2 regions of the Marinobacterium sp. xm-d-564 genome follow, and region 1 is predicted to be linked to the other one. Evidence: predicted binding sites of a transcription regulator. Region 1 holds the regulator's gene; the other holds the start of a gene.
What was found. Region 1 encodes LexA, which represses DNA repair genes until DNA is damaged. Its sites were predicted from a motif close to TACTGTNTANNTANACAGTA; they were not measured.

Region 1 (4,873 bases):
GTCGATGCCGACGCAGTTCGACTCTACGACCTGATTCGTAACCAATTCCTAGCCTGTCAAATGACACCCGCTCGTTACCTAAGTACCCGTGTCACAGTGAAAGCGGGTGCCTATGAGCTGACCACTAAAGGTCGTGTCTTGCAGTTCGACGGTTACACCCGTGTGATGAACTTCCGCGGTAAATCGGATGAAGATCAGATCCTACCTGACATGCAGGTGGGTGAATCACTAAAACTTAAAGCCTTGGACCCTAGCCAGCACTTTACGAAACCGGCACCGCGCTACACAGAAGCGAGTTTGGTTAAAGAGCTTGAGAAGCGCGGTATTGGTCGTCCGTCCACCTACGCAGCGATTATCTCGACAATTCAAGATCGTGGTTACGTCGAAGTTCAAAACCGTCGCTTCTATGCACAAAAAATGGGCGATATCGTTACGGATCGTCTGGCTGAAAGTTTCCCAGATCTTATGGACTTCAGCTTTACCGCGCGTATGGAAGAGAAGCTGGATGATGTGGCAGAAGGTGACATCAACTGGAAGGATCTTCTTAACAACTTCTACACACAGTTCGAAGGCGAACTGGAAGCGGCTCAATCAGCGGATGGCGGCATGCGTGCCAATGATCCAACCGAGACCGATATCAGCTGTCCAGCATGTCAGCGCCCAATGATGATTCGTACGGCAACGACGGGCGTCTTCCTGGGTTGCTCTGGTTATGCTTTGCCACCTAAAGAGCGCTGTAAAACGACCATCAACCTGATTCCTGGTGATGAGGTTGTCGCAGTGGATGCAGACGATGAGGCAGAGTCACGTCTGCTTCTAGAGAAGCACCGTTGTGGTAAGTGTGGCTCCTCTATGGACTCCTACTTGATCGATGAGAAGCGCAAGTTACACATCTGTGGTAACAACCCAGATTGTGACGGCTTTGAGGTCGAAGAGGGTAACTACCGTATCAAGGGCTATGAAGGCCCTGTAGTCGAGTGTGATAAGTGTAGCGCTGAGATGCACCTTAAAACGGGCCGTTTCGGTAAGTTCTTTGGTTGTACCAACTCAGAGTGTAAAAACACACGTAAGCTGCTCAAGAATGGTGAAGTTGCTCCGCCTAAGATGGATCCAGTTCCGATGCCGGAGCTTAAGTGTCAGAAGGTTGACGATACCTACATTCTGCGTGATGGAGCCAGTGGTCTATTCCTAGCAGCAAGCCAATTCCCACGTAATCGTGAGACCCGTGCACCTCTGGTCAAAGAGTTGATCCCACATAAAAATGCGATTGACCCTAAATATCACTTCTTACTGGAAGGGCCTCAGCAAGATGAGCAGGGTAACCCCGCTCAAATACGTTACAGCCGCAAAACCAAAGAGCAGTACCTTATGACGGAAGTTGACGGTAAGGCAACTGGTTGGAGAGCTTACTTCACCAATGGTATGTGGCAAGTTGAAGCAGCCAAAGCTAAGAAGCGTTAATGGCTGACCTATACTCCCAGCGTGTGAATCAGACACTCGCGTTTGCACAATACGCGCTGGTGGGTATCAACACTGAGTTGACCGGTGAATCGAACAATCGTATGAAGCTTCGTGGCCTGCAAGAGGCTGCGCTGTTTCATTTAGACAGTGCCTTAAAAGCCTATCTTAATGAGTTGGCTGAACGTGAGCGTGTCCTGCTGACCCAGTCGACACCCTCTGAATTGAGCAAGGCTTTTAAGCAACAGGGAATCCATTCCAGTGAGTTGGATGAGATGGAGCTGCTCTGTCAGGATTCCAGTAGTTGGTTGTCTAAGTTGATCAGTGCCATCAAAGCCATTCACAAACCCCTACCTCCCTCGCAAGAGAGCGCTAGCCAATCTGACATAGCAATTATAGATTTGGCCAAAGAACAAAGCCTTGAGGAGCAACTGGAGACTCAGTTGCAGGGTTGGTTTGAGCAGTTACGAGCGATGATTCTAAGACATCGCTCTAACGCGCAAGAGTGGTAAAATCAGTTCATTCCTTTCGTTTCAACACCCTTCACAAAGAGATGATCATTTAGATAGTGTCTTGTCGCATCCCCAAGTGGGGCTGATTTGCGACTGCTCACATCCATCTGAACAATGGTCGTCTCTGCCGTCGCGACACAGACGTCATCTTGGAACAGCACCTGGTAGAGTCCAAATGAGCTGGTACCCACCCGAGTTACACCGGTGCCAATATCTAGACGACCTGGCCAAGTGATCTCACCTAGAAAGTTCAAATGCAGACTGGCAATGACAAATTCGCAATTGTCATTGGCTAGTGGGTCTTTTGGATCGTAGAGAAATTCGACACGGCCCGTCTCTAGGTAGGTACTGAATGCGGCATTATTCACGTGGCCCTGACGATCGGTATCGGCATAACGGATCTTATCGAATGTTTGGATAGGGAAATCGGTTAACTGATACGGCTGCTGATTTGGCTTGTGCGATCCCACACTGTTCTCCTTGTAAGTGGTACTCCTCTATTGAGCCTATGATGGTTCTGGGTCTGATTCAAGCTAAATAAAAAAGCCGCTCAAAGAGCGGCTATGGGGGTCTTTGCTACAACGCAGCAAAGGGGGAGGCTAAATTTTTTTACGTACCAATAGACACTCTGTTTCGCTAGAGATCTGAGTGCGTTTCAGTTGGCTGACTAACGCGTCATCTGCAGGGTCGTTGTGCCAGCAGATCAAGGTGTGGCAGGTTCCCGCTTGCAGTGCGCGCTGAGCCAGTTTGTCTAAACCATGGCGCTTATCACGACGAAGTATCCAGACTTTTTTAAGGTCGACGCCTGCATCCGCTAGCACCTGCTTAGTTAATGATTTTGGCGGCTCTAACATAACCAGCCAGCTCTCTTTTTGACTTAATGCGGCAAGCATCGGCAGAAGCATGGTGTTCAGATTTACCTCTGAGGTGTGCTGAACTAGCTCAGTCATAACCAGTGGTTTAAGACCCGCATCATTCTGTGCAAATTGATTGTAAGCAAGCATGGTTATTACCTTTAAAAGTCATTCTGTTGACGAATTACGCCAACACCTAAGCCTTCGATGGTTAACTGCTCTTCACGAAGATCAACTTTAATCGGGTCGAACTCTTCGTTCTCTGCTATCAAGTAGACCATGTGACCATCGCGGTGGAAGCGTTTTACCGTGACATCTTCACCGACACGAGCAACGACTATCTGACCCTCACGTGCTTCACGTGTTTGGTGAACTGCTAAAAGATCGCCATCCATAATGCCGATGTCTTTCATACTCATGCCGCGGACACGGAGTAGGTAGTCTGCTCTTGGGCGAAAGAAGTCTGAACTGATGGTGCAGTAATCATCGATGTGTTGTTCAGCGAGGATGGGTTCACCCGCAGCAACTTGACCGATGATCGCTAGGCCCTCTTGCTCCTCCTCTTCACCGACGATACGGATACCGCGAGAGGTGCCAGGGATCATCTCAATGGCCCCTTTACGTGCTAAGGCCTTTAGGTGCTCCTCTGCCGCATTTGCAGATTTAAACCCTAGATCGCGTGCGATATCGACTCGTGTAGGTGGAAATCCTGTTTCATCAATATGGCGACGGATGCAATCCAGCACCTCTTCTTGACGATTTGTAAGCTTCATAAACGCCCCCTATGACAGTACTGATTGGAATTTAAATGACTGTCTGTTTATTCAGTATTTGTATTTTTATACAGTATTTTAAATGTCGTCAAGTTTTTTCTGTTTGTATATCCAGTATTTTTGTATGATGGCCAACTAATTCGGAGGCGATGTGCTTAACAAAGAGACCCAAACCACCATACAGACAGCTTATCGCGCATTCCTAAATGCTCGCGATTTAAAGGCTCGTTATGCACAAAAGCATATGATTGCAGCGGTCGCACGGCAGTTGGGTGGTATCTTGTCGGACGATGCGGGTCAGCGTCTGGGTGAAAATCATCTGGTCGCCGTAGAGGCCGGAACGGGCACCGGTAAAACCATCGCTTACCTGCTGGCCGCACTTCCAATAGCGCAGGCTAAAGGTAAAACGCTGATCATTTCGACCGCTACCGTTGCGCTTCAGGAACAGCTATTACTTAAAGATCTTCCTGAGTTGGCTGAGCACGCCGGTATTGAATTTAAGTACGAAATTGCCAAAGGGCGTAGGCGCTACCTCTGTGTTAGTCGATTAGAGTCTCTTCTTAGTAATCAGCAGGATCTCTCACAGTCAGCCCTGTTTGAAGATGAGATGGCCCAAGTGTTAGGCCCTGAGCAGATCAAAGAGTACAGCGGCCTGTTGGATGAGTTTGCCAGTGGTCGCTGGAAGGGTGATCGTGATGAGCTAGAGCGCAACCTGGATGATGAGACCTGGATGCCGCTTACTTCAGACCATATGCAGTGTACCAATCGTCGCTGTGCGCATTTCAACGCCTGTCCGTTTTATCGTGCTAGGGCCGATATTGAGACAACCGATCTCTTGGTGGTCAACCACGATCTTGTACTGGCTGACTTGGCGTTAGGCGGTGGTGCGATTCTTCCTGAACCGGCCGATTCAATCTACATATTTGATGAGGCGCATCATCTGGGTGATAAGGCGACTAACCATTTCGCGCTCTCTATGCGAGTTAAAGCGAGTGAAAAAGCCTTCAAAACCCTGGAGCGTCAGTTAAAAGGGCTGTTGGATGAAGCGGATTCTGCATTGGTTTTGCAAGATCCAATCAGTCGTATTCAATCCAGTCTCAATGTGGTTCAGGGGCATCTGCAGCGTCTGGATGATCTAGTCTCTGAACAGTTTTTACTACTCCCGGTGGATGAGCGCAGGTTGCGCTACCCGCAAGGAAGGGTGCCCGACAGTTTGGCTAGCCTAACGCGTGAATTGGCTCAGTTTTTATCACAGGTAGATCCTCAGTTAGAGAAG
Region 2 (4,873 bases), on a different contig from region 1:
AAAGTGACTCACCAGGTTCGTGCTTACCTTGAAGATCAAGGTTTCCTAGATATCGAAACGCCGATCCTGACTCGTGCCACCCCAGAGGGTGCTCGTGACTACCTAGTTCCAAGCCGTACTCATGAAGGTAGCTTCTTTGCACTGCCTCAGTCACCACAGCTATTTAAACAGCTCCTTATGGTCTCTGGCTTTGATCGCTACTACCAAATTGCTAAGTGTTTCCGTGACGAAGATTTGCGTGCGGATCGTCAGCCAGAGTTCACTCAGATCGATATCGAGACCTCATTCCTTGATGAACACGAGGTGATGGCAATCACTGAAAACATGATCCGTGGCCTGTTCAAAGATCAATTGAACATCGATCTAGGCGAGTTCCCGCACATGCCATACTCTGAGGCGATGCAGCGTTTTGGTTCTGATAAGCCAGATCTGCGCATTCCTATGGAGCTGGTTGATGTTGCAGATCTGGTCGCAAGTGTCGACTTTAAAGTGTTTGCTGGCCCAGCAACGGATCCAAAAGGTCGCGTCGCGGCTCTTAAAGTACCGGGCGGTTCTGAGCTGACTCGTAAGCAGATTGATGAGTACACTAAGTATGTATCAATCTACGGTGCGAAAGGTTTGGCGTGGATCAAAGTGAATGATCTAGCGGCTGGCGCTGAAGGCCTTCAGTCTCCAATTGTTAAGTTCTTGGGTGCAGAGATTGCGCTGCAGATTATGGAGCGCCTTGAAGCGAAAGATGGTGATCTTGTCTTCTTCGGTGCGGATAAAGCCAACATCGTTAACGAAGCCTTGGGTGCGCTGCGTATCAAAGTGGGTGAAGACCTTAACATGCTTGAGCGTGAGTGGGCGCCACTATGGGTTGTCGACTTCCCAATGTTCGAAGAGAACTCCGATGGCAGCATGACAGCGCTTCACCACCCATTCACAGCACCGAGCTGTTCACCAGAAGAGTTGATTGCTCAGCCTGAAGGTCAGCTGTCACGTGCCTACGACATGGTTCTTAACGGTTGTGAGCTTGGTGGTGGTTCGGTTCGTATCCACGATCAAGAGATGCAGAAAGCGGTCTTCAAAGTACTGGGTATCAGTGATGAAGAGGCGGACGAGAAGTTTGGATTCCTATTGAACGCGCTTAAGTTTGGTGCGCCACCACACGCGGGTCTGGCATTTGGTCTTGACCGTCTGATTATGCTGATGACGGGTTCTACTTCGATTCGTGAAGTGATCGCCTTCCCTAAAACTCAGTCAGCGGCTTGTCCAATGACTGAAGCACCGGGTGAAGTGAGCGCGGCTCAACTGCGTGACCTAAACATCAAGTTGCGTAAAACACCTTAATCGAGTGTTTGATTAAAAAAAACCGGCAGTAAGCCGGTTTTTTTGTGTCTTGAAATAGGCGGATAGAGTTGGGTCAGACCAGAGGTCAGACCCTGGCACCTTGTAGCTACGCAAGATCCGGTGTCTGACCTCTGGTCTGACACCACCTTCAAATCACGCTCCAATCCTTCTACAAAGCACCTATTGGTCTCGACCAAAACTACTGTTAGTATATACAGCATTAAAACAATCTCTACGACAGGCGACCGATGCTGATATTGGGAATCGACCCAGGTTCAAGAATTACCGGATACGGCATCATCAATGCTCAGGGTAATAAGGCTGAGTACGTTGCCAGTGGTTGTATCAAAATCGCAGATGCGACCCTTCCTGATAAGTTAAACCAAGTCTTTAGCGGTGTCTCTGAACTGATTGAGCGCTACCAGCCTCAAGAGTGTGCGATAGAGCAGGTCTTTATGTCTCGTAACGCTGACTCTGCGCTTAAGTTAGGGCAGGCACGAGGGGCCGCTATCGTAGCGGCCGTCAATCGAGGCGTAGAGGTTCATGAATATGCGGCACGCCTGGTGAAGCAGGCAGTAGCTGGAACTGGCGCTGCGGATAAGGGGCAGGTCCAGATGATGGTGCAACGTATTTTGTCACTTCCGGGGTTGCCACAGATCGATGCGGCTGATGGGTTGGCCATCGCACTTTGTCATGCCTATACCCGTCAAGGCTTAATAGCGACAGCGGGAACTCGTCGTTCAGTAAAAGGGCGATGGAGATTGTAGATGCTTTCGAATAATATCAATGCGTTACTTTATTGAGGTCAGATTGTGATAGGTCGTTTAACAGGTGAATTGGTAGAGAAGTCACCTCCAGAGTTGCTGATAGATGTTTCCGGTGTCGGTTATGAACTGGAAGCGTCCATGAATACCTTCTACAAATTGCCGGATGTCGGCACCTTTGTAACGCTGTATACACACTTCGTTGTGCGTGAAGATGCACAGCTTCTTTATGGATTTGCCGACAAAAACGAACGCACTCTGTTTCGAACCCTGATCAAGGTGAATGGGGTGGGGCCTAAGTTGGCGTTGACCATTCTTTCGGGTATCTCCGTCCAAGAGTTCATTCGAACGGTTCAGCATGAGGACAGTACAGCCCTGGTACGTCTGCCGGGTGTCGGTAAAAAAACCGCTGAGCGTTTAATCATCGAGATGAAGGATAAGCTGGATCGACTTGAGCTACCGACCCGTGTTGAAGCGGAACTGAGTGATTTTGCAATGCCCATCGTGGATGCGAAGCCTACCGTCGATTACAGAGCAGATGCAGAGACGGCACTGGTCGCATTGGGTTATAAACCGCTGCAAGCAACTAAGGCGATTGAAAAAGCGGTCACCGAATTGGGTGAGACGGCCGATACAGAATCGTTGATTCGTCAGGCACTTAAGATGATGGTGGCAAGCTAAGATGCAGATTGAACCTGATCGTTTTATATCGCCGGTTAAGACACCCAATGAAGAGGTGCATGATCGCGCGGTTCGCCCTAAGACACTTCAAGACTATGAAGGTCAGCCGCAAGTTCGAGAGCAGATGGAGATCTTCATCCATGCCGCTCGCAAGCGTAATGAAGCACTGGATCATACTCTGATCTTTGGCCCGCCAGGATTGGGTAAAACCACACTGGCCAATATTATTGCCAATGAGATGGGCAGTGAAATTAAAACCACCTCTGGCCCTGTTTTAGAGAAAGCGGGTGATATTGCAGCTCTTCTGACCAATCTTGAGCCGGGAGATGTGCTCTTCATAGACGAGATTCATCGACTCAGTGCCAGTGTCGAAGAGGTACTCTATCCCGCGATGGAGGACTACCAGCTCGATATCATGATCGGTGAAGGCCCAGCTGCACGATCGATCAAACTGGAACTGCCCCCCTTTACGTTAGTCGGTGCTACGACACGTGCCGGCTTATTGACGTCACCACTGCGTGATCGTTTCGGTATTGTGCAGCGGTTAGAGTTCTATTCGATTGCCGATCTGACCAATATTGTCATGCGAACGGCACGTTTAAGTGGTTCTGAAATCGATGAGGGTGGTGCGCACGAGATTGCACGTCGTTCTCGCGGTACTCCTCGTATTGCCAACCGGCTCCTGCGCCGTGCACGTGACTTCTCTGAAGTGAAAGGGGATGGGCGTATCACCGAAGAGATGGCTGATCTGGCATTGAATATGCTCAATGTCGATCAACATGGTTTTGATCACATGGACCGTCGAATGCTGCTCGCCATGCTAGAAAAGTTTGGTGGTGGTCCTGTTGGTGTGGACAGTCTTGCGGCAGCCATTAGCGAAGAGCGTGACACCATCGAAGACGTTCTCGAGCCCTATTTGATTCAGCAAGGTTTTGTCATGCGCACGCCAAGAGGGCGGGTGCTAACCGACCATGCTTACCGATACTTTGGTGTCGATAAGCCTGAAGGAAACTAGTTTATTATGGCGTTTCAGTGGCCTGTCAGAGTCTACATAGAAGATACCGATTTTGGCGGTATTGTTTACTACGTTAATTATCTAAAATTTATGGAGCGTGCTCGGACGGAGTTGTTGCGTTCGGCGGGTTGGTCGCAGCACGAACTGTCACAGCAAAATTTGATTTTTGTGGTTGGTTCGGTGGAGGCGCAATATTTAGCGCCGGCTAGGCTTGATGATTCGTTAATTGTCAGAACAACCGTCAAAAAACCGCAAGGTGCACGTGTTAAATTTCTGCAAGCTGTTGTTAAGGAGGGATCTGATAGAGTCCTCTGCCAAGCAGAAGTTGAAGTGATATCCGTCACTGGAGCCATGCGTCCGAAACGCTGGCCAAAAGAGTTAATTACATCAATCACCCAAGCGCATCCGGAAGCTTGGGATTAACAGGAGTTGAGTGTGGAAGATCAGCTGTCGATTTGGAGTCTCGTATTTGGTGCGAGTTTCGTCGTCCAGTTAGTTATGTTGTCGCTTTTGGCGGCTTCGTTTTTATCTTGGGTTGTTATCTTTCAACGTCGCCGCGTCATTAGCGGTGCACAAAAAGCGTTTAAAGCATTTGAAGAGCGTTTTTGGTCGGGTGCTGATTTAGGTCAGCTCTACCGCGAAGCCAATGCTGAACCTAATTCAGAGAGCGGAGCTGAAAATATTTTCCGTGCTGGACTCAAAGAATTTACACGTCTGACACAGCAGTCAAATGCTGATCCGGATATGGTGATGAACGGTGTGCAGCGAGCCATGCGTGTCGCAATGGCACGTGAAGAGGAGAAGCTCGAAGCGCACCTTCCTTTCCTTGCAACGGTGGGTTCTACCAGCCCCTATGTCGGTCTGTTTGGAACCGTGTGGGGTATCATGAATGCGTTTCGTGGTCTGGCTAACGTTCAGCAGGCGACCCTTGCCTCGGTAGCGCCGGGTATTTCAGAAGCCTTGGTCGCGACGGCTATAGGTCTGTTTGCGGCGATTCCGGCCGTGGTGGCCTACAACCGTTACTCAGCATCGGTGGATTCTCTGTTGAACAGTTACGAAACCTTTGCCGATGAGTTCTCTA

Region 2: ruvC (crossover junction endodeoxyribonuclease RuvC) is a predicted target of LexA. The motif match lies at 1,533-1,552, and genes of this name have one in related genera.

The regions. Positions count from the first base shown of each region.
Region 1 covers NZ_WBYO01000002.1:225,220-230,092, forward strand. The annotation lists gene topA (type I DNA topoisomerase) at 1-1,461, shown strand, start outside; gene XMD564_RS03385 (DUF6586 family protein) at 1,461-1,970, shown strand; gene XMD564_RS03390 (thioesterase family protein) at 1,973-2,440, opposite strand; gene XMD564_RS03395 (SulA-like leucine-rich domain-containing protein) at 2,570-2,974, opposite strand; gene lexA (transcriptional repressor LexA) at 2,986-3,597, opposite strand; gene dinG (ATP-dependent DNA helicase DinG) at 3,749-4,873, shown strand, end outside.
Region 2 covers NZ_WBYO01000007.1:43,939-48,811, forward strand. The annotation lists gene aspS (aspartate--tRNA ligase) at 1-1,332, shown strand, start outside; gene ruvC (crossover junction endodeoxyribonuclease RuvC) at 1,581-2,099, shown strand; gene ruvA (Holliday junction branch migration protein RuvA) at 2,145-2,777, shown strand; gene ruvB (Holliday junction branch migration DNA helicase RuvB) at 2,779-3,792, shown strand; gene ybgC (tol-pal system-associated acyl-CoA thioesterase) at 3,799-4,215, shown strand; gene tolQ (protein TolQ) at 4,228-4,873, shown strand, end outside.